DNA from 4 places in the Rufibacter aurantiacus genome. Region 1 is predicted to be linked to each of the others. Evidence: riboswitches for the same ligand, from Rfam matches in the RefSeq annotation. Region 1 holds a riboswitch; each other region holds the start of a gene.

Region 1 (7,383 bases):
TTGTATGGCACGTGCCGGGTTCTGTACCGGTGTTTGAGTGTACGGCCTGCAAGGGGCGCAGTTGGTCCGTTAAATACTGAAATGGAGTAGGGAATTTACTGATGAGCCGTTTTTGGCTCTGTTTTCCAGATTTTGGAGCAAAATAGAGTTGAGAGGTATAAACCGTCCTTAATAAAGTCAAAGTCTGCGGCCGGTAGGGTGGTATTTTATAAAATTCCGTGTTTTCTCTGGCTATTTGCCGTGTTTGTTCCGGCACTTTCCAGGGGGCGTAGCGCGTATGCATAGTATCCAAGGGGAGTTTTAAATATAAATTTTACCTGTTCTGTTTAGGCCTCTCCAATCTCTACCCTGCAATAGAAAACCTATGACCTTTCATCCCAAATACAGGAAAACCTGGCTCAAGTCACCAGATAATGGGAAGAAATGGCTGCGCCGAAAAGAGGGTGGTGCCCCAGCCGGAAGCCATTCCCTTGCCAGGCCGCAGGATGAAAACCTTACCCAAATGCCTTTTACATCAACCGAAGAGTAATCAAATGAGACGGAAAGCCATGCAGAGGATCATCACAGAAAAGATAGGCGAAAAAGTAATTATTGTGCTGCAGCAAGACCTTGATGCGTCTGACCAGCGTCTGCTACGCCGGCTGCAGGGTACGCGCCAGGGCGGACAGGTCAATATCTGGGTAGACTGCGCCAGCCTGAAATGCATTAAATCGCTGGGATTCTGTCACTTTGTGAACCAATTGCTTTTGTTAAAGGTCTATGAGGTAAATATTACCCTGCTGAATCTTAGCCGACAGCAGCGGCAAATTTTGCAACTCCTGCGGGTGGAACCATTTTTCAGCGTAGTGCCGGATTTTGAGGAAGCCTACCATTTGGTACAGGCTTCTTAGAAAGGTCAGGCTGTTTAATCTATCCGGCAGAAGGGTTGGGCTACACAGAAAAGTTTGAGGTCTTGTAAGGGCTTCAAGAAAAGCACGAGGAGGTAGAAACAGCATGAGGCTGGAAGAATTCAAAGACATGAAGGAGGGGCTGGCCTATTTAAACCAGCAAGGATATTCTCACAACTTTCAATACAGCCCACAGGGATGGCTTTGCGCGGAGACCCAGGAGGTTTTCGCCCCGGAAGAAGTACAGGTAGATGCCTACCATCGGTTTCAGCAATTCAGAGGCGCCCATAGCGTGGCGGTCCTGTACGCGGTACAGACAAAGAATGGTCTCAAAGGCTTCATCATTGACAACTGCTCTACCTATGACAATGCCCAGTTTGGCGAGTTTTTGGTACGCATGAAGCTCAACCAAATCCAACCAGGCAGTCCTAAACCCACCGATCAGTAACCTGGCCCTATCCGTTTACCGGAAGCGCTCCATTTCTTTCCACAGCTGGTTGAATTCACCTGAATAACCTGCCACCACGTGGGCGTCTGAAGTGACCAGAACATTCTCATGGTTGTACAGGGCAGCGCTTCTGGTCCAGTTATAGGAGCCGGTGAGCACCTGCGTGTGGTCCATGATGGCAAACTTGTGGTGCATGTGATTAGGGGTGTTGTCTATCTTAACAGCGATCCCCGCCTGCGCTAACTGCCTGATGTCTGAGCCCTTGTCAAAAAGCTTCTCATTATCCGTGAGCAGTTGAATGTCTACCCCTTTCCGGTATGCTGCCAGAATTGCGTTGGTGATACGGTCATCTGAGATGGTGAACACGCAAATCTTAAGCGATGCCGTAGCCGCCCCGATAAACTCCAGAATGGCCATCAGACAATCCTCGCCCGGACTGAAGTAGGCGGCGTTTTTTACTTTAGGGGCACTCTTGAACAACGAAAGGACAGATTTCACAGAGGAAAGATTAAGGGTTCTGGCGCGTAAGATACAAACTAACCAGATACAGGGTTGCTAAACCCAGCCTAAACTCTAGGCTACACCCGCTTTTTACCTGTTTTCCAAAAAGTAGCCCTGAAAAAGAAAACCCAGAGAAATGCTCCTGTAAAGGCAACTTGACCTTCCTGGTTACCTTCCTCCAATCTAATGGCATTGTTCTGTAGGCATAGTACTCTAAAAAAAGAACACATATTCCGTCCCCTTCGAAGGGGGTAGGGGGATGACAACACATGCTGATCACCCGTATTCACGACTGTAGGGGCAATCCTTTGTGGGTGTCCTTGCGCCGCCCACCGCAGATTTGGTTGTTGGTGATAACACCAACAACGGCTAACACACTACTAGCGGTCGCTTTCCAAATACTCACTTTTTAGATACGATGCCTGGATGTCCCCCTTCAAAGGGGGACTATATGCGTGCTACTTTTAGAGTGGAGGTGGTTAACAGCCAGAGACTTATTGTTTTCAGAATTCTCTTCTACAGTGAACCTTCTAGTGGGTATTTGATTCAAAAAAATGTATTTGAATTATAAGTAGGAGAAGGGCTTATTTTTTTCTGCTTTGTTGGATTATTTGTATTTGGTTGGAGTGCTAAGGAAAACTTGGAAAAATTATTTTCTGCAAAAAGGTTGTTTTTGTAAAAGTTGTGCCCTTACCTTTAGGGCATCTTTATTGGAGATTTATAAAGAAGAGGCGAGAGAGCAGGCTCCAGGACCCTCTAGCAACCTTCGGCCCCGCCGAAAAGGTGCTAACACCTGCCCATTTTTGGGAACTATAAATTAATGACCATGCACTTACAGCGTTTGAACACCCGCCTTACTACTAACAGCCATCCTGCGTCCCGGCAGATCCTGCTTATGCAGGCTTGTTGTTGCTGTTAGAACTGGCATCACCTCCATCTTTCCTGGCGTAGCCTTGTTCACCCTGCGGTGACGCGCGCTTTTGTCTTCTTTTTTTCAAACTTAGTTCATTATGGACCATTCTTTACCCTTCTCTTCCCCGGAGAACTATGTTCCCTCCGGAACATCCTTCCACACTTATCCCGCTGTCCCAGCCATGGGTGCCATGCCCACCTTCGCCCGAATGTGCTGTTGTTGATACAGGATTCGAGGCGCTAACATCCTCCTTTCGCTTCTTTAAAAGAATCACCGGTGTCGTCCTGAGGCCGGGTAAGAATCATCTTGTCTTTATTATTTTATAAAAATGAAAACGTATACAAGTAGTACTCTAAAAAGTCTAGTAAGTCTAGGGGTATTATTGGCAATATTGCTGACCCATGCTGCTTTTGCCCAGGCCCAATCGGTGACAGGGCAGGTGACCGGTACCAAAGGCAACGAAGCCCTGGCAGGCGTAAGCGTGGTGCTGAAAGGCACTACCAGCGGCACCTTCACCAACGCCGAGGGGCGTTATTCCATTCCGGCAACATCTGGCCAGACGCTGGTGTTTTCCAGTATCGGGTACACGTCTGTGGAAGCGGTGGTGAACGGAGCCACCGTGAACGTGACCTTGAAAGAAGACACCAAAAGCCTGGACGAGATTGTGGTAGTGGGCTACGGGACGCAGTCGCAGCGGGCAGTTTCCAGCTCGGTGAGTACCGTGAACGTGGAAGACCTGCGGGGTTTGCCGGTTACTTCTCCCGACCAACTCATCCAAGGAAAAGCGGCCGGGGTGCAGATTTCCTCGGCCAGCGGCGCGCCGGGTGGCGGTATCAGCGTGAGTGTGCGCGGGGCCACTTCCATCAATGCCAGCAACTCGCCTTTATATGTGATTGACGGCGTGTTCATCAACAATCAGTCACTGAGCAACCTTGGTTTAGGTGGACAGACTTTCAATCCGCTGGCGGACCTGAACCCCACAGATATTGAGAGCATTCAGGTACTGAAAGACGCCAACGCCACGGCCATTTACGGGTCCAGGGGAGCGAACGGGGTGGTGCTCATCACCACGAAGCGCGGCAAACTGAATGCGGGTTCCAAAATCAGTTTTCAGACGTACTTCGGTTGGGCCAAGGCGCCTAAGCTTTATGAAACAGTGAACGCGCAGCAGGAGGCCGAACTCATCAATGAGGCTTTCCTGAACGATGGCGGCGCTTTCGCTGCCCGGCCGTTCCGCCCGAAAGCTGAAGGAGGCCGCGGCTTACCGGAGGAGCAGACCACCTATTCCCGCATCCCGGATGTGTTCCAGACCGCCAAAACCCAGAGCTATGATTTGTCAGCCTCGGGTGGGTCAGACAAAAGCAGGTACTTTATTGGGGGCAGTTATTTCTTACAGGAAGGGATTGTGAAACCTGCCCAGTTTGAGCGTTTCAGCGGACGGTTCAACTTTGACCATAACCTGAGCGAGAAACTGACGGTGGGCATCAGTGCCTCGGGCGCGTACAGCCACCGTAACGTGAGCCGCAACGACAACAGTGCGCAGGGGGTGATTAACTCCTCCCTGTACGTGCAGACGTTCTTGCCCGTGTTCAACGAGGATGGCAGCTATGCCCGCCACAGCATCTTTGACAACCACCTGGCCTTGATTGAGAACCTGAACATCCAGGGCCACAGCAACCGCCTCATCGGGAACCTGTACGCCGAGTACGAGATTCTGCCGGGCTTGTCGTTCAAATCAAGCTGGAGCCTGGACTACAACAGCTACATAGACAAAGTCTACAACAACACCCAGATCAGCGTGGGCCTTCCGGCCGGAAACGGCAGCAACACGCAGTCCAGCCTGGTGACCCTAATCAACGAGCAGGTCTTGACCTATAACAAAGCTTTGGGCGATGACCACCGTTTGAACCTGGTTTTGGGAAATACCCTCCAAAGCACCAAGTACAACTTCCTGACGCTCTCGGGCCAGAAGTTCCCGAGCGATAATTTCCAGGAAATCGCTTCATCTTCCATCCAGACGGGGAGCACTTCTTCGAGCCAGAACGGGTTGGTGTCTTTCTTCGGAAGGGCGAGTTACACGTTTAGAGACAAGTACAGCCTGGACGGTAGCCTGCGCGCCGATGGTTCCTCTAAGTTTGCGGCGGGTAACAAGTGGGGCTACTTCCCGTCGGTAGGAGCGTCCTGGATTGTCTCAGAGGAGGCGTTCGCGAAAAACCTGCCGTTTGACCAAATCAAGCTACGCGCCAACATCGGGTTGTCCGGTAACCAGAACGGCATCAATGACTTCCCTTCACAGAGCCTGTGGAGAGCCGGCAGAAACTACCAGAACAACCCGGGCATCAGCCCCAGCCAGTTGGGCAACCCCGATCTGACCTGGGAAACCACCCGTCAGTGGAACGTGGGTCTGGACCTGGCTTTCCTGCAGAACCGCATCAAAGTGGAGGCCAACTACTACAGCAAATACACCAAAGACCTGCTCATCCAGGTGCCGGTGCCTTCCAAACTGGGCTATTCCAGCGTGTATGAGAACCTGGGCGAGGTGAGCAACAAAGGAGTGGAGCTGAGCATTTCCTCGGTGAACATCCAGAAAGATGATTTCCAGTGGTCCACTGATTTCAATATTGCCCGGAACAAGAACCGTATTGAGAAACTGCCTACGCCTATCACCGCCCACTCCCGCGACTGGGTGCGAATGGAGCAAGGCAACTCGCTCTTCGCTTTCTGGGTGTATGACCAACTGTATGTAGACCCGCAGACCGGCGATGCCGTGTACGATGACGTGGACAAGAACGGCACCATCACCACCGCCGACCGCAAGATCATGGGCAACGGCGCACCGGATTTCTTCGGGAGTCTGAACAACACCGTGCGCTTCAAGCGGTTCGATTTAGGGGCGTTATTGTATTTCCAGTCCGGAAACGACATCATCAACCTGAACCGCTTTTTTATGGAGCACGGCGGTACCCAGAGCGGCATCACCTTCTTCCCGAACCAGCTGAACAGGTGGCAGAAACCCGGCGACATCACCGATGTGCCCCGCCTGACCAAAAGAGGCAACAACTACACCCTGCCCAGCAGCCGTTACCTGGAAGACGGTTCTTTCCTGCGCCTTCGCTCCATCACCCTGGGCTACAACGTGCCTACCGAGCTAGTGAACCGCTTCAAAATCTCCAATCTGCGCCTATATGCGCTGGCCACTAACCTCTGGACGCTTACCAATTACAGCGGCCTTGACCCTGAGGTGAATGTAGCCGCGAACAACCAGAACGTGCTAGGTATTGACCACGCAGTGGTGCCGCAGCCCAGAAGTTTCCAGATAGGTGCTAATGTTACTTTCTAAAAAACAGCCATGAAAACCATACTCACTTCCTATAAAACCTTCGTTTTAGCCGCCGCCGTCCTGTTCTCCAGTTGCGATTTGCTGGAGCCGGACCCGGCCACCGAGGTCCTGTCTTCCACGGCCCTGGTAGATGCCCGCGGCGCGCAGGCTGCCCTGCTGGGAACCTACAGCGAACTGCAGAGCAACAGCTACTACGGCCTGGACTATCCGGCTTTGTCGTACCTGTCCTCCGACGAGGCAGAGTCAATCGGGTCTTTTGACTTTTACCGGCAGTTTGACCGCAACGGCATCCAGTCTGAGAACAGCTCCATCCTGAGTACCTGGCGGCAGATTTACCGCGTGATCAACCTGGCTAACAACCTTATCGCGAAAGTACCCGCCATCCAGGATCCCGCCTTAACTGAGAAGCTCCGGAATAGCACCCTGGCCGAGGCCCATTTCCTACGCGGCCTTGCCTACTTTGACATCGCCCGGGCCTGGGGCGGCGCCCAGATTGTCCTGACGCCCACGGAGTCTAAACTGGACGGGCAAGGCATCGGCCGCTCCACCAAAGCTGAAACCTATGCCCAGGTGCTGGCAGACCTGAACCAGGCCGAACAGCTTTTCACCGAGGTGGAGAACGGTGCGGTAGGTTCTTCTTATACCACGCCCGCCCGCGCTTCTTTGCTGGCTGTGTGGGCCCTGAAAGCCCGCTTCTACCTCTACCAGGAAAACTGGACCGAGGCCGAGAACTTCGCCACCAAGGTGATTGACGCGAAAAAAGCCCAGCTAGTGTTTCCGTACGAGCAAACGATCCAGGGCCTGCTCACCCCCGAAAGCATCCTGGAACTGGCCTACACCACCGCCAACGGCAACAGCCACGCCTCCTACTGGCTGCCCAGCTCCAGCGGCGGGCGCCTGGAATGGATTCCTGGTCAAGCCATCACCAGCGAGTTGCGCAACCCAGCGGTGGGCGGCGCCCGCAGCATCCTCATCGGGACCTCCGGCACCATTGTCTATGGCAAAAAGTACTTCCGCAACGGCACCAGCGATGACCCAGCGTTCCTCCTGAGAATCTCTGAGCAATACCTCATCCGCGCCGAGGCCCGCGTGAAGAAAGCCGCCCCTGACTTGGTAGGCGCCCTAGCCGATGTGAACGCTATCCGGGAAAGAGCCCGGGTAGAGAAACTGACCTTGCAAGATGCTCCTGGTCTGTTGCTGGCCATTGAACAGGAACGCAAACTTGAACTCGCCTTTGAAGGCCACCGCTGGTTTGACCTCATCCGCACCGGCCGCCCCCAAGCCGTCCTCGGTA
Region 2 (7,383 bases), on a different contig from region 1:
ACCACCAGATCAGCTTCTTCCGGCTGGTAGGCCAACGCACCTCCCGCGAGGCTTACCTGCAATCGTACAAAAAAGGCTAACTTGCCAGCCGGGTTTTCAGCCAGAAAGCCATAAGGTGTCTTTGCCTGTTTTTATGCACAGGTAAAATAATAGCGGGTTCTCAGCAGTTTTAGAGAGACAAGTACCGTTCTGCTTTCTTTTGCAAAGATTCTTTTTACTATGAGAAACAAACATCTTATTTTTGGGCTGGGAATACTGATGCTCTCCTTTGCGAACCTGCAAAGCGCCCAGGCCCAGAAAGCGGGCTTAGGCCTGCGGGTGGGCGGTTACTCGGCCGGCATCTCGGGGAAATATTTCTTCAGAGACGCCGTTGCGTTTGAGGGAATCCTGGGAACAGGCCTCGGCCGGAGGGGTTTTCAGTTAACCGGTTTGTTTGAGTTGCATGCCCCGGCGTTTGCCGTACCGGGCCTGCAGTGGTTTTACGGAGGCGGCGCACACGTAGGCGCTTTCCGCGGAAGGTACTACTTCAAGTCCTCAAACAAACACTATGTAGAAAACTATGACAGAAACCTCGCTACGGTGGGGATAGACGGAATTGTAGGTTTGGAATATCAGATTACGGAAATTCCGATTTCACTTGGGGTCGATTTTAAGCCATTTATCGAAACCAACAGAGCGGGACTTTTCTTGTATGGCGACGGAGCTCTGACCGTCCGCTACACATTCTAATGCTTCCCCGAACCTACTTGAAAAGCCTGCCTCGTGCAGGCTTTTTCTATTTCCGGCCTTTCCGTTTCCAAGCTGATTTTGGGAAAACAGGGCTTAAACGTTTGTCAATTAGCCTTGCGCATTCCGGCATTCAAGAAGGGTCTTTGAGTTCTTGAAAAAAACCTAACCCTACCCCTCCCATGAGGGGAATTTTCTGCCTGTAGTTCTTACTTCAATTTCTTTCTCCAAAGGCTCTGGTTCAAGTTTTAAACTTGGACCTACCATAGGCTGAAGTTTTCAACTTCAGTGAGGTGATAGCCTCAGGAAAGGGCTTGGGATTAAGCTCCTCATGCTACTGCCTTGGAACATCAAAAAATATAGATTGAAAGGTTCCCATTTTTGATACTTTGTGTTTTGGGACTGTTTTCCGGGAAACATGGCTAAAATGGTTTTCCAGACTAGTAACGAATGTGGCTTCGGCAAAAAGAACACCCACCCCTGCCCCTCTAAGTAAGGGGATTACTATAACCACTGAAATAAAGCCTTTTCAAGTGATTTTGGGATCTGGTTACCGGTGGACTGCATTCCTCTGCAGGCTACTCCAGCAGCTTGATTTCCAGATGGCCTGCGTAACGGTAAGGATTCCGGCCTTCTGGATATAGAATGCGGTCTACAAAATCAAGGTTTTCGTGTACGTTGCGGTTGGTTTTAATGACGGGGTCCACGTGAATGGCGCCTTCAAAGGTGATGAGCCGGGCCGTGGGTTTACGCGTAACCTCGTTCACCTTTCTCTGCATGTCCACCGACTGCTTGTAAGGCACCACCTGATCGCCGGTACCATGCACCAGGAGAATGGGCGGGAACCTGGGGGTAACTAATTCTATGGGGTTGGCATTGTGGGTTTTGGTTCGGTTGGTGCGCACGTCAAAGCCCATGATTTTGTTTGCGAGCGGGGTTCCGGCATCAGTAAGGGCGCTCACATCGTGCACCGCGCACCAGCTTACCACGCCTTGTACTGCGCTGGAACTGTCTTTGCTGCCCATAGTCAAATCTTCAAAAGAGGGCTTGTGATTGGTGGCGGCCAGCATCTCGGCGATATGGCCTCCTGCCGAGGCACCCCACACCACTAGGTTCTTCGCATCTAACTGGTACTTGCCGGCGTTGGCCCTGAGGAACCTAATGGCAGCTTTGGCATCGTGCAAGGGCTTGGGCCATTTCACTTCATCAGACAACCGGTAATTCACTGATACAACCGCGTACCCCTGAACAGTAGCCTGGAAAACGGGTGCCACCGCTTCTGACCGCTTGTCTCCGGCCATCCAACCACCCCCGTGGAACAGCACAATGGTTTTGTAAGGCGCCACTCCCCGGCGGGGATAAATAATATCCAGCGTCTGCCTAGGGTTCTGGGTTCCCGCATACGGAATATTCAGCGCGGTTCTTTTGAACTGCGTCATGTCAATCCGCTTTTCCTCTCCAGTGGTCTTGGAAGTAAATTCCCCCAAATCAATTGGGTTGGAGGCTACTTCCTGTTTGTGCTGGCTGTCACGCGCATTCTCCCCAGATTTATGGCATCCCAGAAAACTAAGGCAGAAAAGTACAGTCAAGACAAAGGGGCGGCTGCATACATTCCGTTTCATGGTTGAGGTATCAGCAAGCTGCAGATAGTTAAGTTTTGTAACGCATTTCTGAGAGGAGAAGCCAGCCATGCTTCCTTAGTTATTTCTCAATAGTTTACGTAAAACCTGCCTTAACGCCGCAGGTATACGGCACCAATCCGCGGGTCTGTAAAAATCGTTACCACAGAAAGGTAAACAGGGAATGTTGGCTGGGTTTCTGGGCGTTTGCAGAATCCAACCGCAGCCCGTATCTTTGCTAATGCTTATCAAGAAAGACGGAGGGATTAGGCCCAGTGATGTCTTAGCAACCCAATTCAGTTGGGTGCTACTTCCTACCCGCTGCACCTACGCGCCGGGGGAGATAAGTGACGGAACTCCTACGCACCTGCGCCCGCCACTTTCCTCTGCCCTTTCTTGAGCCGCAACTAACCCTTTAGGTTTGCACAAGATGACCCGCATTGAGGAAGAAGTAAAGAAACGCATATTAGTCTTAGACGGTGCCATGGGTACCATGATCCAACGGTACAACCTCCAAGAGGCCGATTACCGTGGCGAACGCTTCAAAGACTACCATCTGGATGTGAAGGGCAACAACGATTTGCTCTCTATTACCCAACCCCACATTATCAAGGAAATACACAGCCTCTACTTTGAGGCCGGCGCCGATATTGCCGAGACCAACACCTTCAGCGGCACCTCCATTGCCATGGCCGATTACGACATGCAGGACCTGGTATACGAGCTGAACTACGAATCAGCCCGCATTGCCCGTGAGGCCGCCGACGAGTGGACCTCCAGAACGCCGGAGAAACCGCGTTTCGTGGCCGGAGCCATCGGGCCCACCAACCGTACCGCTTCTTTGTCGCCGGACGTGAACAACCCAGGTTTCAGGGCTATCACGTATGATGAGTTGGTAGAAGCCTACACTGAGCAGGTGCGCGGCCTGGTAGACGGAGGCGTGGATCTGTTGTTGGTGGAAACCATCTTTGATACGTTGAATGCCAAGGCGGCGCTGTTCGCCATTGACCAATACAGCCAGCAAACCGGCAAGCGACTGCCGCTCATGGTGTCTGGTACTATAACCGATGCCAGCGGACGTACTTTATCCGGCCAGACCGTGGAAGCGTTCCTGTACTCAGTGTCGCACATGCCGCTGTTGAGTGTGGGCTTTAACTGCGCATTAGGTGCCAAGCAGTTGCGCCCGCACTTACAGTCTCTGAGCAAGGCTTCTAAGTTCTATATAAGTGCCTACCCCAATGCGGGTTTGCCTAATGCCTTCGGGGCGTACGACGAGACGCCGGAGCAGATGGGCCAGCACATCAAAGACTTCCTGGACAACAACTTCGTGAACATTGTGGGCGGTTGCTGCGGAACTACGCCGCCGCACATCAAAGCCATCGCGGAGATCGCCAAAGAATACCCGCCGCGTCCGCGCCCACAATTACCGGCTGTTCCTACCTATTCCGGTCTGGAGCCACTCACGGTGTTTGAAGGCTCTAACTTCATTAACATTGGCGAGCGCACCAACATAACCGGCTCCAAGCAATTCAAACGTCTGATTCTGAACGAGCAGTATGAGGAGGCCTTGGCCATTGCCCGTCAGCAGGTAGAGAACGGCGCTCAGATCATTGACGTGAACATGGACGAAGGCATGCTGGACTCTGAGGCGGCTATGACCCTGTTCCTGAACCTGATTGCCTCTGAACCAGACATCGCCCGCGTTCCTATTATGATTGACTCCTCTAAATGGAGCGTGATTGAGGCCGGATTGAAGTGTGTGCAGGGCAAAGCCATTGTGAACTCCATCAGCTTAAAAGAAGGCGAAGCGGTGTTCAAAGACCACGCCCGCAAAGTACGCAGCTACGGCGCCGCCGTGGTGGTGATGGCCTTTGACGAAGAAGGCCAGGCCGATAACTACGAGCGTCGTATCCAGATCTGCGAACGCGCTTACAACATCCTCACCAAAGAAGTGGGTTTCCCCGCCGAGGACATCATCTTTGACCCCAACATCCTCACGGTGGCTACGGGCATGGAGGAGCACAACAACTACGCCGTAGACTTCATCAACGCCACCCGCTGGATCAAGCAGAACCTGCCGGGTGCCAAAGTGAGCGGCGGGGTGAGCAATATTTCCTTCTCGTTCCGGGGCAATGACCCGGTGCGCGAGGCCATGCACTCTGTGTTCCTGTACCACGCCATCAAAGCCGGTCTGGACATGGGCATCGTGAACGCGGGTATGCTGGAAGTCTACGAGGAAATCCCGAAGGACCTGCTGGAGCGTGTGGAAGACGTGTTGTTGAACCGTCGTCCGGATGCCACCGAGCGCCTAGTGGAATTTGCCGAGACGGTGAAGAACAAAGGCAAGGAAGTCGTGCGCGACGAGGCCTGGCGCCAGGAACCGGTGCAGCAGCGTTTAACGCACGCGTTGGTGAAGGGACTGGTAGAATACATTGACCAGGACGTGGAAGAGGCCCGTCACCTGTACCAGAAACCGCTGGAAGTGATTGAAGGTCCGTTGATGGACGGTATGAACGTGGTAGGTGACCTGTTCCAGGAAGGCAAAATGTTCCTGCCGCAGGTGGTGAAAAGCGCCCGCGTGATGAAAAAAGCGGTAGCCTATTTGCTGCCTTATATTGAAGAAGAGAAGGTACGCGCCGCCGCCAACGGAGACACTTCTACCCGCCAGACCAACGGAAAAATCCTGATGGCCACGGTGAAAGGGGACGTGCATGACATAGGCAAGAACATTGTGGGCGTGGTACTGGCCTGTAACAACTACGAGGTGATTGATTTGGGCGTGATGACGCCCGCCGATAAAATCCTGGATGCCGCCCGTGAGCACAACGTGGACGTGATCGGACTCAGCGGTTTGATTACCCCGTCCCTGGACGAGATGGTGCACGTAGCCCGCGAAATGCAGCGACAGAATTTCAACGTTCCGTTGCTGATTGGCGGAGCCACTACTTCGCGCGCGCATACCGCCGTGAAAGTGGCGCCGGCCTACAACGGCACTGTGGTGCACGTCTTGGATGCCTCGCGCAGCGTGCCCGTAGTAGGCAACCTGTTGAGCCCCGATAACAAGGAGAAATTCGCGCAGGAAACCCGCCTGGAGTACGACCAGATGCGCGAAGGCTATTTGAGCCGCCAGAAAGACAAGAAATACCTGCCGCTGCCGCAGGCCCGCGCGAACAAATTACCAATCGATTGGAAAGCAGAGGACGTGTACACCCCGGCCAAAACCGGCGTGCAGGTGTTCCAGAACTTCCCGCTGGAGGAACTGGTGCCGTACATTGACTGGACGCCGTTTTTCCAGGCCTGGGAACTGCACGGCAAATTCCCGAAACTTCTGGAAGACGCCGTAGTAGGCGAAGCGGCTACCAAACTGTACGCCGATGCCCAAATTCTGCTCAAGCGCATTGTAGAGGAGAAACTGCTCACCGCCAACGGCGTAGCGGGCTTGTTCCCAGCCAATAGCATAGGCGACGATGACGTGGAAATCTACACCGATGAGCAGCGCAACCAGGTGTTAACGCACTTCCGGACCCTTCGCCAGCAAGGCCAGAAAGGCCCGAACGTACCTAACTTAGCCCTGGCTGATTTCGTGGCTCCCAAAGAAACGGGCCTTCAAGATTACACTGGCGGCTTCGCGGTAACCGCTGGTATTGGCCTGGACGAGCTGGTGCAACAGTTTGAAGCCGACCATGACGATTACCACAGCATCATGGCCAAAGCCCTGGCTGACCGTTTGGCCGAAGCCTTCGCTGAGAAACTGCATGAGATTGTCCGGAAAGAGATTTGGGCGTATGAGCCGGAAGAAAGCCTCACGAACGAAGACCTGATCAAGGAAAAATACCAGGGCATTCGTCCGGCTCCGGGTTATCCCGCCTGTCCGGACCATACCGAGAAAACGACGCTGTTCCAGTTACTGGACGTGGAGAAGCACACCGGCATCACCTTAACCGAGAGCCTGGCCATGTACCCTACGGCCGCAGTGTCTGGCATGTACTTCGCGCACAAACAGTCACGGTACTTCGGGCTGGGTAAGATCGAGAAAGACCAGGTCACCGACTACGCGCAACGCAAAGGCATGAGCGTGGAGGAAACGGAGCGTTGGCTGTCACCTAACTTGAATTACTAAGAAATCTGATTTGGGGCTGCTTGCTGAAAACGGCCCCAATTCAGAATCAAACCCAAAGCAATATCAAGGCTTACGCCTACAGACACGACATTACGTCAAATGAAAGTTACTGAGCATTTACAGAACGCCACCAACACGCTTTTCTCTTTTGAGATTCTGCCGCCGGTAAAAGGCACCAGCATCCAGTCTATTTACCAAGGTATTGACCCTTTAATGGAGTTCAAGCCGCCCTTCATCAACGTGACCTACCACCGCGAGGAGTACGTGTTCAAGGAGCGCGAAAACGGCTTGCTGGAGAAAATCACCATCCGGAAGCGGCCGGGCACGGTAGGTATCTGCTCTGCCATCATGAACAAGTACCACGTAGACGCGGTGCCGCACATCATCTGTGGGGGCTTCAGCCGGGAAGAGACTGAGAACGCCTTGATGGACCTCAACTTCCTGGGCATTGACAATGTGCTATTGCTGCGCGGCGATGCAGTGAAGACCGAGCCTGGTTTCCGGCCGCACAAGGACGGGCACGCCTACGCCTCTGACCTCATCAAGCAGGTAGTGCAGTTGAACCACGGCCACTACCTGGACGAGGAGATGGAAAACCCCGTGCCTACGGATTTCTGCATCGGGGTGGCGGGTTACCCTGAGAAACATATGGAGGCCCCCAACCTGGCCACCGACCTGCGTTACCTGAAACAAAAAGTAGACCTGGGCGCTGACTACATCATTACGCAGATGTTCTTTGACAACCGGTGCTTTTTTGACTTCGTGAAATCCTGCCGCGCCGCCGGCATCACAGTTCCCATCATCCCGGGCCTGAAAACGCTCACCACCAGAAACCAGCTCAACGTGCTGCCGCGCTACTTCAACATTGACCTGCCCGAGGACCTGGTGAACGCCGTGGAAGCCTGCACCAATCCCAAA
Region 3 (7,383 bases), on a different contig from region 1:
GTCTGAGGTTAAGTGCACCGAGGCCACCATTTTGATGACGGAATCGCTTTGCTTGGCATATTCCACGTCTGCGCCACCCAGGTGATCTATCCCGAAGAAGGCCAACTCTTCTGGGGCAATGGTTCTGCCAAATGCGTGCGCCGTTAAGATGCAAAGCTTGTGGCGGGCATCGGCTCCGGCCACGTCCAACCAGGGGTCCAGTTCAGCAAAGCCTTTGTCCTGGGCTTCTTTCAGGGCCTCGGCATAGCCTTTCTGCAGTTTGAAGATCTGGCTGAGGATGTAGTTAGACGAACCGTTCAGGATACCATGCACCCGCTCCAGCGGCTCGTTGGAAAAATATTCCTCTACCGTTCTGATAATAGGTATCCCCCCTGCCACCGCAGCCTCATATAACAGCACGCCTCCGAACTCCTGCTGCAAAGCCAGCAACTCGGGCAGGTGGTAGGCCACCAGTTTTTTGTTGGCAGTCACCACCCTTTTACCGCGACGCAGAGCTTCGGCCACAATGGTGTAGGCCTCATTGGCATCACTGATGGCTTCCACCAGAATGTCCAGAGAGTCATCCTGCAGCACCTGGTGCCAGTCATAGGTGAAACTCTCTGAGGGCAAAGGTCGCAGTTTTTTGGGGTCTTTCACGCAGATGCGTTCTACTTTGAACGGAAGCGCCTCTTCGCGGGAAAGTATGTCGTACAGGCCCTGGCCTACGCAGCCAAACCCAAACAAGCCGATTTTTAGAAGACGGTGGGAATCCATGTTTTTCTCTGTTGTTTTTTCTGTAAAAAAGTATCTAAGTGACGGCTTAGCTGGTCTGTCTCCAACAGGAACCCGTCATGCCCGGCTTCTGAGTGAATGACCTGGAAAGTGGCATTGGGAATATACCGGGTCACGTATTTCTGCTCCACCAATGGGAACAACTGATCAGTATCCACGCCAATAACCAGGGTCTCTGCTTTTACCTGGCGCAATGCTGCTTCTGTGTTGCCTCGGTTGCGTCCCACGTTGTGGCTGTCCATGATTTTGGAGAGCTGCCAGTAAGAATAAGCATTGAAGCGCTTGGCCAGCTTCTCGCCCTGGTACCGCTGGTAACTGGCCGCCCGGTAAATTCTTTTCAAATCTGAAGAACCCTCGCGCTGCGCCTGGTTATAGGAGTTATAGGTGCGGTAAGATAGTAAGGCAACGGAACGGGCTGTTTTCATTCCCTCCAGTCCGGCGTCATCGGTGGCCAACTGCCAGGTAATATCCTGCTCAATGGCCATGCGCTGGCTCTCATTCAGGGCGATGGCCCAAGGCGATTGCCGGGCGTTGCCTGCCACCTGTACCAGGCGCTTGACTTTTTCCGGATGTTCAATAGCCCACTCCAGGGCCTGCTGGCCGCCTATGGAGCCGCCAATGAGTACGTTTATCTGCTCTATTTCTAAATGTTCGCGTAAAGCATCAAAGGCCCGCACCACATCACGGATGGTTAAAACCGGGAAAGTGTGATAGTATGGCTTGCCGGTATCTGGGTTCAGGCTTAAAGGTCCGGTAGAACCGTAGCAGCTACCCAGGGAGTTGGCGCAGACTATAAAATGCTTGGCAGGATCAAAGGTCTTTCCTTCGCCGAACAAATCTCCCCACCAGTCTTTCACAAAAGCGTTGCCAGTGAAAGCGTGGCAAACCCACACCACATTGCTGCGGTCCTCGTTGAGGGTGCCCCAGGTGGTATAAAAGAGCTGGAAACCGGGCAAAGATCGCCCGGACTCCAACGTGAATTCTTCGGTGTAATTAAAAACGCGTCCTTTTAACATGGCCTTTACGCAGTAGTTGCGTTCTCCAACTTAGGTTCTCTTACTTTCACTTTGGCAAACGCCTGTTCAAAATCTGCTTTGATATCATCTAAATGCTCAATACCTACTGACACTCGCAGCAGCGTGGGAGTTACCCCGGCTGATAGCTGCTCTTCTTCGTTCAGCTGCTGGTGGGTAGTAGAGGCCGGATGGATGATGAGGGTTTTGGCATCGCCCACGTTTGCCAGGTGGCTTACCAGCTCCAGGCTGTTCACAAACACCTCGGCTTCTTCTTTTCCGCCCTTCAGGTTAAAGCTTAGCACGCCCCCAAAACCGCGTTTCAGGTACTTTTTGGCGAGTTCATGGTAGGGGCTGGAAGGCAGGCCTGGATAATTCACGCTTTCCACCAAAGGATGCTTCTCCAGCCACTCAGCCAAAGCCTGGGCATTCTGCACCGTGCGGTCTACCCGCAGGGAAAGCGTCTCCAACCCTTGAATCAACTGAAAGGAGTTGAAGGGGCTCAAGGCCGGACCGAAATCACGTAGGCCTTCTACCCTGGCCCGGATGGCGAAGGCGATGTTCCCGAACGGCCCGTTGGCGCCAAATACTTCCCAGAAGTTGAGGCCATGGTAGCCTTCAGACGGCTCGCTGAACTGCGGAAACTTGCCGTTGCCCCAGTTGAAGTTGCCGCCGTCTACAATCACGCCACCCACACTGGTACCGTGGCCGCCAATCCACTTGGTGGCGGAGGCCACCACCACATTAGCCCCATGCTCCAGCGGACGGAACAGGTAACCACCTGCGCCAAAGGTATTGTCTACCACCAGCGGAATCTGGTGCCCGGAAGCCACGGCCGCGATAGACTCAAAATCCGGAATGTTGAACCGGGGGTTCCCGATGGTCTCCAGGTAAAGAGCTTTGGTGTTTTCATCAATCAACGAGGCGTAAGTGGCAGGCTCATCGTTCTTGGCAAAACGCACCTCAATGCCCAGGCGCTTGAAAGCGACTTTAAACTGGTTGTAAGAACCGCCATACAGGTTGCTGGAAGCAACAAAATTGTCTCCTGCCTGCAGGATGTTGTTCAAGGCAATGAACTGGGCCGCCTGGCCTGAGCCTACGGCCACCGCTGCCACGCCCCCCTCCAAAGCCGCGATGCGTTTCTCAAACACATCGGTGGTGGGGTTCATGATACGGGTATAAATATTCCCGAACTGCTTCAGGGCAAACAGGTTGGCGCCGTGCTCGGCATTCTCAAACACGTAGGAAGTGGTTTGGTAAATGGGTACTGCGCGTGAGCGGGTGGTGGCATCTATTTCCTGGCCAGCGTGCAGCTGAAGGGTTTCAAAACGATATGAAGTAGACATGATATTAGCCGGTTACAATTGAAGAATTGAACAAATTCAAGAGCCAGAAATACAAACAGGTTACAGGTTTCCTCCTGAAGCTGCTGTGCATCAGGCCCCTGAGAAAAAATTAATTAACTGGAGGGATTAACGACAACAGCAACAAATATCCATAATGGACATAGTGCACATTCGCGTAATGGAAGGGATAATAGAATGGGTAATACCTGTTGCCGCCATGGTCAGGCGCGGCGCTGCATTGTCAGAAGTGGCGTTGAATTGATTTTCCATCTTCGTATCAATTTATATTCCCCAGGTGGCAATATGTCCCCTAGGATCAGGACTTAGCACCTTACACGGCTGGTAGGTTGCTAGAGCTTCATTGAGCCTGTCTCTCCGCTCTTCTTTATAAATCAACTACCGGAATAATTGACTTGATGCTGCAAATCTATCAACGAAAAACTAAACCCCAAATAATTTTTAAAAATTTTTGCGAATTATTTTAAAAAACCAACAAATGTTAGTAAATGAGGAGGCAGATAAAACCAGACCGGAAAATAGAAATATTCTTGCCCCGTCTGTATCCTTTCCTAACTTTGCCTCCCTTAGTTATCTGCTATGCAAGCGTTAAAAGAAACCAATTTCCATTTTCCGCAACAGACCGGCTTTTACCGAGGCAAGGTGCGCGACGTGTATTATTTCAAAGACAAATTAGCTCTGGTGGCCACAGACCGCATTTCGGCCTTTGACGTGGTGCTACCCCGCGCTATTCCTTATAAGGGCCAGGTGCTGAACCAGATTGCCGCCTCTTTTCTGGAGGCTACCGCCAATGTGGTACCCAACTGGGTTTTGAGCCACCCGGCGCCCAATGTGACTATTGGCCGTCAGTGCGAAACGTTTAAAGTGGAGATGGTGATCAGGGGTTACCTGGCCGGCCACGCCTGGCGCGAGTACAGCGCCGGCAAACGCACCCTCTGCGGGGTTACCCTGCCCGAGGGTCTGCGCGAGAATGACCCTTTCCCTGAGCCTATCATTACCCCTACCACCAAAGCCGCCGAAGGCCATGATGAAGACATCTCCCGGGAAGAAATCCTGCGCCAGGGAATAGTGGCCGAACAAGATTATGTACAATTAGAGGCATACACCCGGGCGCTGTTCAAACGGGGTTCAGAACTGGCCGCAGAGCGCGGATTGATCCTGGTGGACACCAAGTATGAATTTGGGAAAGCAGATGGCATCATTTATGTGATAGATGAAATACACACGCCCGATTCCTCAAGATTCTTTTACTCAGAGGGTTATCAGGAGCGGCAGTCCAAGGGTGAACCACAGCGGCAACTTTCAAAGGAATTTGTACGTCAATGGCTCATTGAGAATGGTTTCCAGGGCAAGGAGGGACAGCAGGTCCCTGAAATGACCGACGCCAAGATATCAGAGATTTCACAGCGTTACATTGAATTGTACGAGCAGTTACTAGGCAAAAAGTTTGTTCCCCAGGACTATGCCAGTCAGCCACATACGCTACAGGAAAGTATTGCGGCCAACATTTTTTAGATTACATTGTTAAAGATATTCCACCAAAAATTGGTAGATTCGCACTCTAAACCTTTTTGCTGTTACTTATGAAGTACACAATTGATAAAAAAGAGAATTACACCATCATCACCATAGATGAAAAAAAGCTAGACACCACGATCGCGCCCGATTTGAAGTCTGAGTTTGTGAAGTTGAATGCAGAAGGTATTACCAACCTGATCCTGGATCTTACCAACGTAAAATATACTGATTCTTCCGGATTGTCTTCTATCCTGATTGCAAACCGTCTTTGCAACTCTTCCGGAGGGGTTCTTATCTTAACCGGCTTGCAAGAGCACGTAACCAAGTTAATCACCATCTCTAAGCTGGAGTCTGTTCTGAACATTCTGCCTACTGTAGAAGAAGGCATTGACCGCGTTTTCCTGCACGAGATTGAGAGCGATCTTACAAAAAAAGAAGAATAGTTTCTAAGCGGGTACTGCAGTTTGGATTTTGAGCTGAAAATACTTGGGAGCTCCTCTGCCACCCCGTCTTTTGAAAGAAATCATACGGCCCAACTACTCACGGTTGGCAATCAGATAAACCTGATTGATTGCGGCGAAGGTACACAAATGCAGCTGATGCGATACAAGGTAAAGCATCAGCGCATTTGTAACATCTTTATAAGTCACCTCCACGGTGACCATTACTTTGGCCTGGCAGGATTGCTTTCTACCATGCACCTGCAGCAGCGGACCGGCCACCTTAATCTTTTCGGCCCCAAAGGCCTGGCCGAGATCATCACCCTCCAATTCAAATACGGCGGTACTCAACTCCCCTACCACATCAACTTTGTGGAAGTGGACACCACCGTCTGCAAAAAAATCTTTGAGGATAAATACATGACGGTGCACTCGCTGCCTATGCAGCACCGGGTACCCTGCTGTGGTTTTCTCTTCAGGGAAAAGCCAAAGCCTCGTCACCTGCTCAAAGGCAAGCTCCCAGAGTTCCTCACGCCTCCGCAGTTGGTAAGACTCAAGTGGGGCGAGGACATCCGCAACGAGCAAGGCGAGATCCTGGTCCGCAACCAAGACGTCACCACCGATCCTAAACGTAGCCGCAGTTACGCTTACTGCTCAGATACCAAGTACAAAGAAGACATTCTGCCTTACGTGAAAGGCGTGGACCTCCTCTACCATGAATCCACGTTCCTGAGCGACATGGAGCACCGCGCCACACACACCTTCCACAGCACCGCTGCCCAGGCTGCTACCCTCGCGGAGAAAGCCCAGGTAAGAAGACTGCTCATCGGGCACTTTTCCGCCCGCTACAAAGACCTCACGCCTTTGCTGGAGGAAGCACAGTCAATTTTTCCTAATACAGCTTTGGCTACTGAGGGGAAGACGATTAGTGTTTTGGAATAGAGCCCCTTTTATCTTATTCTTTTTACCCTGTTTTGGTGAGTTTGGCCTTAAAATGAAGGAGCCGGGTATATAACTTTTTGCTCCGTGAGGGACCACTTTCGGCTGTACTTATTCCATTTCATTTGTGGATTAGTAGTACGTTTATGCTGGCGTGGCGCTGTTGTTTGCGTGGGTTCATGAACTGTATTGTTGTATAGCTAAGCTCCGTGCGCTCACGGCCGCGAGGCCCCGCCTTCCGGTCTCGCGCTGCGCCAGCTTCCTTTGCTCCCTTGCGGTCGCAATGCCTTACGGCACCGGAACCTGACAAGGCGCTCCACCGAAAGGCTGGAAAAGGCAATGCACAGGAAGGAATGATCCAGACCTCGCAGCGTCTTCTTTCCTGTGAGGTCTTCTATTTATGACATGGTTCAAGTCTGTGACTTGGACCTAAAATGGCCGGCAGTTTGCAACTGCCATGAGGCGCTAGCCTCAAACCGGATCAGCTTATAACTTTTCGTTTCTTCTCACAGCCTTCCATCAAACCCAAAATCTCACTTGAGGGAAGCGCTGAGGACTGGTTACATCTGCTGGTCACAAAATCTGCACTTCTGCAATCTTCCCTTAAGAAGAAGAACTAGGCTTATACCCAATTACCTTCTAAAAACCCGTTAAAGGTTTATTTTTCAAAAAACAGCCTGAAAGCTCCGGTACTGTGGGTTATTGCTTATTAGTGCCTTTCCCCCATCTTTACGGGTATAATCATCTGGGTTCTTATTTACTCTTCGCTCGAAATGCAGCAAATTTCTTCTTCAAACGGCAAAATGGGCTTCAAGAAACGGCAGCTCTTTATGGTTCTCTGTGGCATTTTCCTTACTAATGCGTTGCTTGCGGAATTAATTGGGGTGAAGATTTTCTCGGGCGAGGGCGTGTTTGGTTTGGGTGGGGCACAGATCCCGGTTTTGGGCACGAAATTGGACTTTAACCTTACGGCTGGGGTCATCATCTGGCCCGTGGTCTTTATCACCACCGATATCATTAATGAATATTTCGGGAAAGACGGGGTAAGGCGCATCAGCTTTTTGACTGCGGCACTCATTGCATATGCTTTCCTGGTGATTGTGGTTGCCACAGCCCTACCGCCGGCGCAGTTCTGGCAAGAGATCAACAGCCAGGGTCCCAATGGTACTTCTTTTGACATGGATTACGCCTTCAGCAAGGTTTTCCGGCAGGGATTAGGAATCATTGTAGGCTCACTAGTGGCTTTCCTGTTGGGGCAGTTGTTGGATGCACACGTGTTCCATTGGCTTAAGCACTTAACCGGCAGTCGCAAGATCTGGCTCAGGGCTACGGGCTCTA
Region 4 (7,383 bases), on a different contig from region 1:
CTGTCTCAAACCCAACGGGCTTAAAGAATCTGCCTTCACTTTGTCCCTCCCTGGCAAGGTTTTTAATAACCCTGGTAACTTCCCAATAGCTGTTCCCCTCAGCGGAAGCTTCTAATACTGGGGAAACGTCCTGCTTCCCAGACTGTGAATCCTCCTTCTCACTAATGGCATTATCAAATCTCTGCGGCTGAACAGGTGAGTACTCTTCCCATAACTCCTGAAGGGAATAGGAAATGATACCATGGTGCCCGCAGGCCACAAGTAACACGTTCCCTGCCAAAGCAAAGTCACTTATCCTTACCTTACTTCTAGCTTTCGTCAGTTCCTCCTTCAGGTCAAACGGTTTTCCCTCGTTCCACCCTTCAAGGTCATGCTCCACATCATGCAAAAGATGCACGGTCAGCACCTGTTTGTAGGATGGTAGCCGCTGTACTGTTACATAATTACACACCCCCCTTCGACCTACCCCACTGGAGTATAGTGCCATCCAGTCTTTGTTGATACAACCCCTGTAGATATGCTCATAGGTCCCGTTATTGGGCAGGTTAATGGTTTTTGTAGAACCGGGCTTCAGAGGATTCGTGATATCGTATTCAAAGAGGTACTTCGGGAATTGTATGTTGTCCACCAGCACGAGCTTTTTATCATAGATTAGTATGTCATCTATGCTCTTTCCAGCATTCATTTCCACAGGAATGGGCAAGCGCTGCCACTTGGGCTGTTCTTCCAGCAAATTCATGAAACCAGCTATTTCTCCCCCTCCATAGTTTTCGCTGTGACTACTTCTGCTTAAATGGCCGCCCATATACACCACATCTCCTGAAATAGCCAAAGTCTTATTTAATTCTAGCCGGGGTAAATAAATATTAGGGAAGCGCTCAAGATTGCCCTTCTCATCCAGTCTGGCTCTGTACAGAAACGGAGGCCTCATCTGCTTAAAAATTGTTATTGGCTCTCCCAACTCATCAAGTTCATGCCCGCAAAAGGCCAAAATCCATCTATTTCCCCCAAATACATGCTGATTCTTTGTAAAATTAAAATCTAACTCCTGCAGCACTATTATCTCATCACCCGTCACTCTGCAAATGACTGCATTGCTTTTGCCAGGTAAAATAAGCAGGTCACCGGCAGTAGTGGTTTTCAAACCATTAGTCATGTTCGTTCTGATTAATCTTGATTAAAGAGGGTTACTAGTTCAAAAGCGCCAGCACCTCAAGATAGCTGTCGGTTACCGGTGAGAAGTAAAGCAGGCTCTGCAAGCCCTTTAACTGATGGGCTTCGTACAGGCGGTCGATAGTTCCGGCGGATTCGATATAGTCAGGGAGCGAGGCATACCAGGGATCAATAGTACAATTACCTTTCTGATCATACTTCACAAATCCATTGGCATGGCACCATGCTAGATAGATCAGGAACCTGGTTAATTTTTCATTAGTGGCGGTATCAAAAAAGCAGTTAAGGTGTCTTATGAACTTACCTTTGATAACAGGAGGTATGCCTGTATAGTCGTAGTGTTTATAGCTTGGTTCATCCCATTCCAGATTGTCTGAAGAGCATTCTGATTTTTCAGATACATTTTCTTCTTCTGGCCCTACCTTATGGGGGACAAGTACACCTAAAAAGTTTTCCTCATCAATTTCCTTGTCTGCCTCTGTTAGATAATCAAAGTCAGATAACTTTCCTGTTAGCACAGAATAGTATTCATCTTCATAAAGGCAGCGCTGCATAAGGCGGTTTACAGCCTCTTCCTTCTTCTTCCCTTTGTAATTTCTTATTTCACCGTTCCGCGTTATCACAATAATCCCCTCTGGAGAAAGCACTAATAGACGATCCCCTTCCCACAGCAGGAAGTCGCATGTTTCCAGATATTCCTTAGTCTTGGTGAAAACCCCGGGATTGGAGGTAATAAAACGAGACCTCGTGACCAAGGTATCCTCCTTGTTGTTGATCAGCCGGAAATAGGGTACCTCTGCACATAAGGTTGGTTCGTACAGTATTCGGTTCTCAAGCATAGAATAAATACCAAAAAGGCTATCCTGCCGGAATGCGACAAGATTCTTTGCGATCCGCCAAAGCTTGTTGCAAACACAGGGAATCACATCTTTCCCCTGGTACTGCAACCCGAAATAGTATCCGTTAGAAGTTACCTGATAGGCATGAGGCATAGGCTATATACAATTAAATATGAGCTCGATATAAAAGAGTAAAATGTTAAAAGAAGGTGGAAAGCAATTTCAACCCATAACTGTTTTTCAGACTCCCATGGCCACCACAATAACTGCAAGTGTCTTTTGTTTTAGTTTTTATGCAATTACAAACTGAGCTCTTGATGATGAAAGATCTCCACTCATCTTCTTCCTGTTTAGTAAGCTCAATTCTTCTCCCTTTCAGGTCTATGCCAAAGTATTGCTCCAATTGGTCCACCACCACGAAATTCCCCTTCTCGAATTTGAATAAATGTAAAAACATGGGCTCCAGAAACGTACCAGCAGTATTGCTATGTACCCCATACAGGTCTTTAACGGTATCATAGGTTTTGTAAAAAGTACTGCGTTCAGTCCGATGCAATACTTCATTAATGAGAATCATCAACATTCGCTTCTATTTATTATCTATGCCAGAAGTACCTAAACTATTTAGCCTTGGCAGGGAAGGATCCTGAAAAGTTCTGATAAGGCCAAGTAATAAGGCTGAGTCCTGTGCTAACTGAATTTTCAATTCTGATGCAAGGCTTTCATCATTCAAAAGAGAAACCATGGCTGCGGCTCTTTTGCATATGGCCATTCTGATATTATAAAGCAACGCTGAGAAAAGCACTGGGGGTAGGGCCACGCGGCCGGTCTCATCTGGTTGAGCGTTCAGGTATGTAGCTATACTTTCTTTGGAGATCAGCGCTTTCTTTGCTTCCTCTGGCGCGGAAAGTCTATTATTGATCGTGGTATCCAATTCTGGCATACGCTGTTCCAGAATTTCTCTGATTAGGCCAGACTCATGCAGATTAAGAGGTACAATAGGGTTATTCATAGTTTTATTCAAGTTAAAGTGAATGTATTAGATTGTTTGACGCTTAAAAGCCTATGCTACCTGCCTTTGACCGTTTAATGGGACACGAACGGAAGGCAGTACTTCCCATTGTACCTGGGCGGCGGCTCTGGCTATTTGTTCCACAACTCTGATATTTACATACTCCTGAGTACTGTGTTCATTCCACACTCCTGCTGAAAGATTAGTGCATTCAGGAATGATATCTGTAAAAACAGCCGTATCAGTGTATATACCAGTAGGATCTGCAGTATATTCTACTCCTTGGAGTCCGAACTGATTGGACAATGTCTTGGCGAACTGATCACTGCAGCATCTTTCTCCTCTTTGATGCGTGATAATGGAACCTTCCTTCTTCCTGTCAAAAGCTACTGCTCTTTGGAATTTAGAAAAGAACAGCTCATTACCACGCAATGCTGCCCTGCTGCCAATTGTACCCCTCTCCTCTCCCACAAAGAAGAAATAAGTACCTGGCACCCTTTGACTGATCAGGTACAGCAATATGGTGACACCAGCCTTATTATCACCTCCCAGGATAGTTGTTCCATCCGTAGCAATGATGTCTCCATTTATAACATGATTTACCTTCTCTCTATAGTAAGAGCAAGTATCTAAATGGGAAGTAAACAACGTTGTTGACTCTCCAATGCTGATAAAGAAATTACCGTTCAGGTCTTCTTCTATGCCCTCTGGTAAGTACTGTTTGATGGTATGTTCCTCTCCATAAGGAACTGTGTACTGTGTAAGATTCAAAAACGTGCTTTTGAAATTGAAGAGATTGGTTTTAGTCATGGAATATCTTTTAAGATTAAAAAAACAGGCATAGGGACTCTGAGCAGCCAATTGAAAGCCACTGAAACATTTCGCAAATGCAAAGTCAGGAATATGAATATTTATATATGTATCACCACCAATAAGGTGGCCTCAGACTTACAGTCTAGTGTTAAAAGCCTTGGCTATGAATAGTCCTTAAAGTTGCAGAGCTACTAAGAGCTTTTGAGAAGCAACTCTTGTTAGAAGCTATAAACTCGGTTAACAAAACCTGCTGTTGAAGCATGATACAAAGGTATAAGGTGCGCTTCTTATTTTGAATTTCCCGCAAGCTTGCAGGATTGACTGCCTTGGTTACAATCGTCGGATTCTTTTCCGCATGGCATACAGCATGCCACACATTGATGAAATCGTATTTCCTTCCAAAACCTCATCAATGGAGGAAATCTGTCTGGTGAACCTAACTTTGGCCCAATTGGTCCGTGAGTCCATCACATTGTGGTGGGTAAAGCCGGCTTCCATGGCAAGAGCGGCAAGGTCCTTCCGGGTTTCTGTCACCATATCATTCAACTCGACGGCACTTCCCCCAAACACCAGCTCTTTTTTCTCCCTATCTGACAGTTCAAGGAGTATAATAGCATGTACCTGTATCATCAACTGGTAATTCACCCCCTGCTCCAAACTGTAGGCAAGGTCATGCTCCCCTTCGCTCCTGATACCAGAGATGGCACCTACAGATCGGTAGAAATCCTCCCTTAAATTCAGTAGTCGGTAACTCTCCCTTTCTTCCACCGGTTTACCGGCCTTGATCTCTTCCACTACTTGTGACAAGGGGATCCCCAGTCCTTTTATGGGGTTAGTCTGGATAAATGCCCACATGGGATTCCGCATATAGGAGGTGTGCATTTTCCCAACCGGGACCTTTTTCACCAGCACTTTATCTGCCAGGGAAAGCCCCAGGAACTTATAGATGGTACCAAACATTCCAGATCCAATATACAGGGGAAGGATAGCGGGCTCAGGTGATTTTTGCAGATATTGATGCCAAACCTCTACGTAGGCTCCCATGAACATATTCTGCTCATACCATTGTCCTCCCAGCCTCCGGGGGTTCTTTATGATTAGTCTGCTGAAGGTATAGGGTGCATAGGTTTTAATCTGCTCGCTATGCTGTAAGATTAATTCAATGTTGTTACTCAATAAAGACAGTTCGCCCATGATTTGCTTTAAAAATTAAACATAGTTGACCTAAGACCCAAACTGAAAGGCTGTAAAAGCCTGCCGGGATGAGCCATGGCACTTTTAAAAGGAAAGCTTTGGGCGATGTAGCGCTTACAGCTTTTTTTCGGCAGAAGCCGCGCATTGCTTTGGCACCGATGGAGCTTAAACCCGGTTGCCGTACCTAAAGGCACTCTTAATGCTTTGTAGAATGCTGTCACTGGTTTATTCAGGACAGTCATAAATTATAATACAAATATAGCGAATTAATATATATAATCAAAATAATACTTACATTTACTAGATTAGCTCCCTAAGTAGTATTTATTTGTACTTACCAATCTCAAATATTCTTAAGTCCAGCAATAATCGGTCTAAATCATTAGTTAACGCAGCTTTCACAGGTAAAGAAGCTATGTTGCTGATTGAAACAAATTATAAATATACCATACCTGTCTAATTCTTCAATCTCGTTTATCCTTCTGAATTCATGGACATCCTTTTTAGAGCAATCCCAAAACACAATTTTGATCCAAACAAGATATATCATGGATTGCAGACCCGTAGGGTTCCGAGCAACGTGCCATATTTGATTGACAACATCTGGGAGCTACTACGCCCAACCGAAGCTCCCAACCGACGGCATTCGGTTTATGCCAGCCCTTCCCCTGAACTTGCTTTAAATAGCGCCAGCTCGGGCAGCAATGACCGAAATGACTACTTAACTTGTCAGGTTGAAATAATTGGTGAGATCAAACTTGCTCATCTTAATATCGAAGATGCCAAATTCCACCAGGACATAAAGAAGCTATCTAGATTAGTCCCGCAATTATTACACGAAAACTTCAGTGAACTTCCAGTGGAGGAGAAATCAAGGTTTGCTTCGCTTTACTTACCAGTTGTTTCCAAAGAGGAACTCTTAAGCACATTAGATAACACTAGATCTGGCGAGATTCTAAAATCTTTAGAGGAAAACTCTACTTTCTGGTCAGATACTAACTTCACACTGCAAGATCACAAAGGTGAGTTGTTCTTTGAACTTTTAGACGGTGCTTACTACAAACTTCATCCAATAAGTTAAAGCCTATTACTGGATCACCTTAAATGGAATAGGAAGATTAGCATAAATTAATAGTAGCAAATCTTACTATTCCATTTAGTCAAAAACTTCGTCGATGATGAAGCCCAGCAATATTTGATCAATCACTGAGAGCAATTCTCTTCTTCCATCTAATCACGGCATCATCTTCTTCAAACCCTTCCATTGCAAGTTCCATGTTCATTTTATTAAAAATATCAACAAGACCATAAAGTGCACTGCAATTCCTATTTCTACTGTCTTCACAAGGATAGGGGAAGAAAGTCCAGGTTTGAGTTTTGCCATACTTCTCATTCAAATAGTCAAGATAACTCTTCCAGTTAGGTTGACGGAACTCAATGAAGTCTTCGCCACAAAACCAGCCTTCCTTTCCCTGTTGTTCCGCAAAGGCACCACCCAAAGAACTCGTTTCGGCATATTTAATACCAGAATGTTTATCCCCCGCTGGAGAGGAGTTTTTATCACTAAATTCTGGTGAAAACTCCACAGCATTATACTGTTTGAATTCTTCCACGAAATTCAAATGCAGGTAAGTATCCTCTCTGATTAGTTTCTTAAAGGTCTCTTCAATAACTTTTGACCTTTCTTTTCCGGTGACTGATTCAGGGTTATTCAACATCATAAGATATGAAAACAAAAAGGCACTGGGCTTTACAAGGGTATCTACCCAATGTATTTGAATTTAATTGAAGATTGATTATTTCCGAAGTTTAAATTTAGAGTATTCCTCTTCTAAAAAACTCGCAACTGGCTCCCATAACGTTACTGATTCGTCCATTCTTTCAAACACCTTCGCATGATTTTTATCCCCAAAGTTGTGCATTTGGGTGAATTTAAGATGGAATCTATCAACTGAACAACATCTTTTAAACAAGTTCAAGAAGAAATCAAATGATTGACAATAATTGACTAAAGATATTTCTTATACCAAACTATCAATATTTAACTTTATTTTGCAGAGAGCTGAGAAATAAACTCATAACAGCCTGACTGTCTAGTTTTACTGCTTTATTTTTGTTCATTAGAAATTGGTTGCCTGCAAACTGTTCATTGTATTCGCCTCCGACTAAAGATGGGTAAAGGCAACCTAATTTCTTTTTCTGCTTTGCAGCATACCGTACCGATTCCATAGTGCCTCCGCTTAGGTCGGTCTCTAAAATAATCACGCCTTTGCTTAAGGCTGTCTGCAGGCGGCCTCTGGCAATGTAGGTGCCTCTTCTGGCCTTCTCTCCATAAGCATACTCACTCAGCAG

Evidence for each region. A riboswitch is a leader RNA that binds a small molecule or an ion and turns the genes downstream of it on or off. The one in region 1 is predicted to bind S-adenosylmethionine.
Region 2: another riboswitch for S-adenosylmethionine. It lies ahead of metH (methionine synthase); the one in region 1 lies ahead of J3P34_RS01130 (SusC/RagA family TonB-linked outer membrane protein).
Region 3: another riboswitch for S-adenosylmethionine. It lies ahead of J3P34_RS13775 (O-acetylhomoserine aminocarboxypropyltransferase/cysteine synthase family protein); the one in region 1 lies ahead of J3P34_RS01130 (SusC/RagA family TonB-linked outer membrane protein).
Region 4: another riboswitch for S-adenosylmethionine. It lies ahead of J3P34_RS06685 (hypothetical protein); the one in region 1 lies ahead of J3P34_RS01130 (SusC/RagA family TonB-linked outer membrane protein).

What each region holds. Positions count from the first base shown of each region.
Region 1 covers NZ_JAFMSV010000001.1:286,369-293,751, reverse strand. Annotated here, with positions in the region: gene J3P34_RS01150 (hypothetical protein) at 365-529, shown strand; gene J3P34_RS01145 (STAS domain-containing protein) at 549-890, shown strand; gene J3P34_RS01140 (hypothetical protein) at 994-1,335, shown strand; gene J3P34_RS01135 (phospholipase D-like domain-containing protein) at 1,351-1,833, opposite strand; SAM riboswitch class I at 2,552-2,655, shown strand; gene J3P34_RS01130 (SusC/RagA family TonB-linked outer membrane protein) at 3,132-6,089, shown strand; gene J3P34_RS01125 (RagB/SusD family nutrient uptake outer membrane protein) at 6,099-7,383, shown strand, end outside.
Region 2 covers NZ_JAFMSV010000002.1:889,088-896,470, forward strand. Annotated here, with positions in the region: gene J3P34_RS08965 (SAM-dependent methyltransferase) at 1-80, shown strand, start outside; gene J3P34_RS08970 (hypothetical protein) at 220-729, shown strand; gene J3P34_RS08975 (alpha/beta hydrolase) at 1,305-2,348, opposite strand; SAM riboswitch class I at 2,588-2,695, shown strand; gene metH (methionine synthase) at 2,776-6,465, shown strand; gene metF (methylenetetrahydrofolate reductase [NAD(P)H]) at 6,565-7,383, shown strand, end outside.
Region 3 covers NZ_JAFMSV010000003.1:780,843-788,225, forward strand. Annotated here, with positions in the region: gene J3P34_RS13765 (homoserine dehydrogenase) at 1-753, opposite strand, end outside; gene metX (homoserine O-acetyltransferase MetX) at 732-1,787, opposite strand; gene J3P34_RS13775 (O-acetylhomoserine aminocarboxypropyltransferase/cysteine synthase family protein) at 1,793-3,130, opposite strand; SAM riboswitch class I at 3,410-3,524, opposite strand; gene J3P34_RS13780 (phosphoribosylaminoimidazolesuccinocarboxamide synthase) at 3,728-4,663, shown strand; gene J3P34_RS13785 (STAS domain-containing protein) at 4,732-5,109, shown strand; gene J3P34_RS13790 (ribonuclease Z) at 5,131-6,048, shown strand; gene J3P34_RS13795 (queuosine precursor transporter) at 6,819-7,383, shown strand, end outside.
Region 4 covers NZ_JAFMSV010000002.1:298,282-305,664, forward strand. Annotated here, with positions in the region: gene J3P34_RS06665 (hypothetical protein) at 1-1,144, opposite strand, end outside; gene J3P34_RS06670 (hypothetical protein) at 1,191-2,165, opposite strand; gene J3P34_RS06675 (hypothetical protein) at 2,602-3,024, opposite strand; gene J3P34_RS06680 (hypothetical protein) at 3,076-3,834, opposite strand; gene J3P34_RS06685 (hypothetical protein) at 4,168-5,031, opposite strand; SAM-I-IV-variant riboswitch at 5,144-5,239, opposite strand; gene J3P34_RS06690 (hypothetical protein) at 5,621-6,112, shown strand; gene J3P34_RS06695 (hypothetical protein) at 6,231-6,752, opposite strand; gene J3P34_RS06700 (DNA-processing protein DprA) at 7,066-7,383, opposite strand, start outside.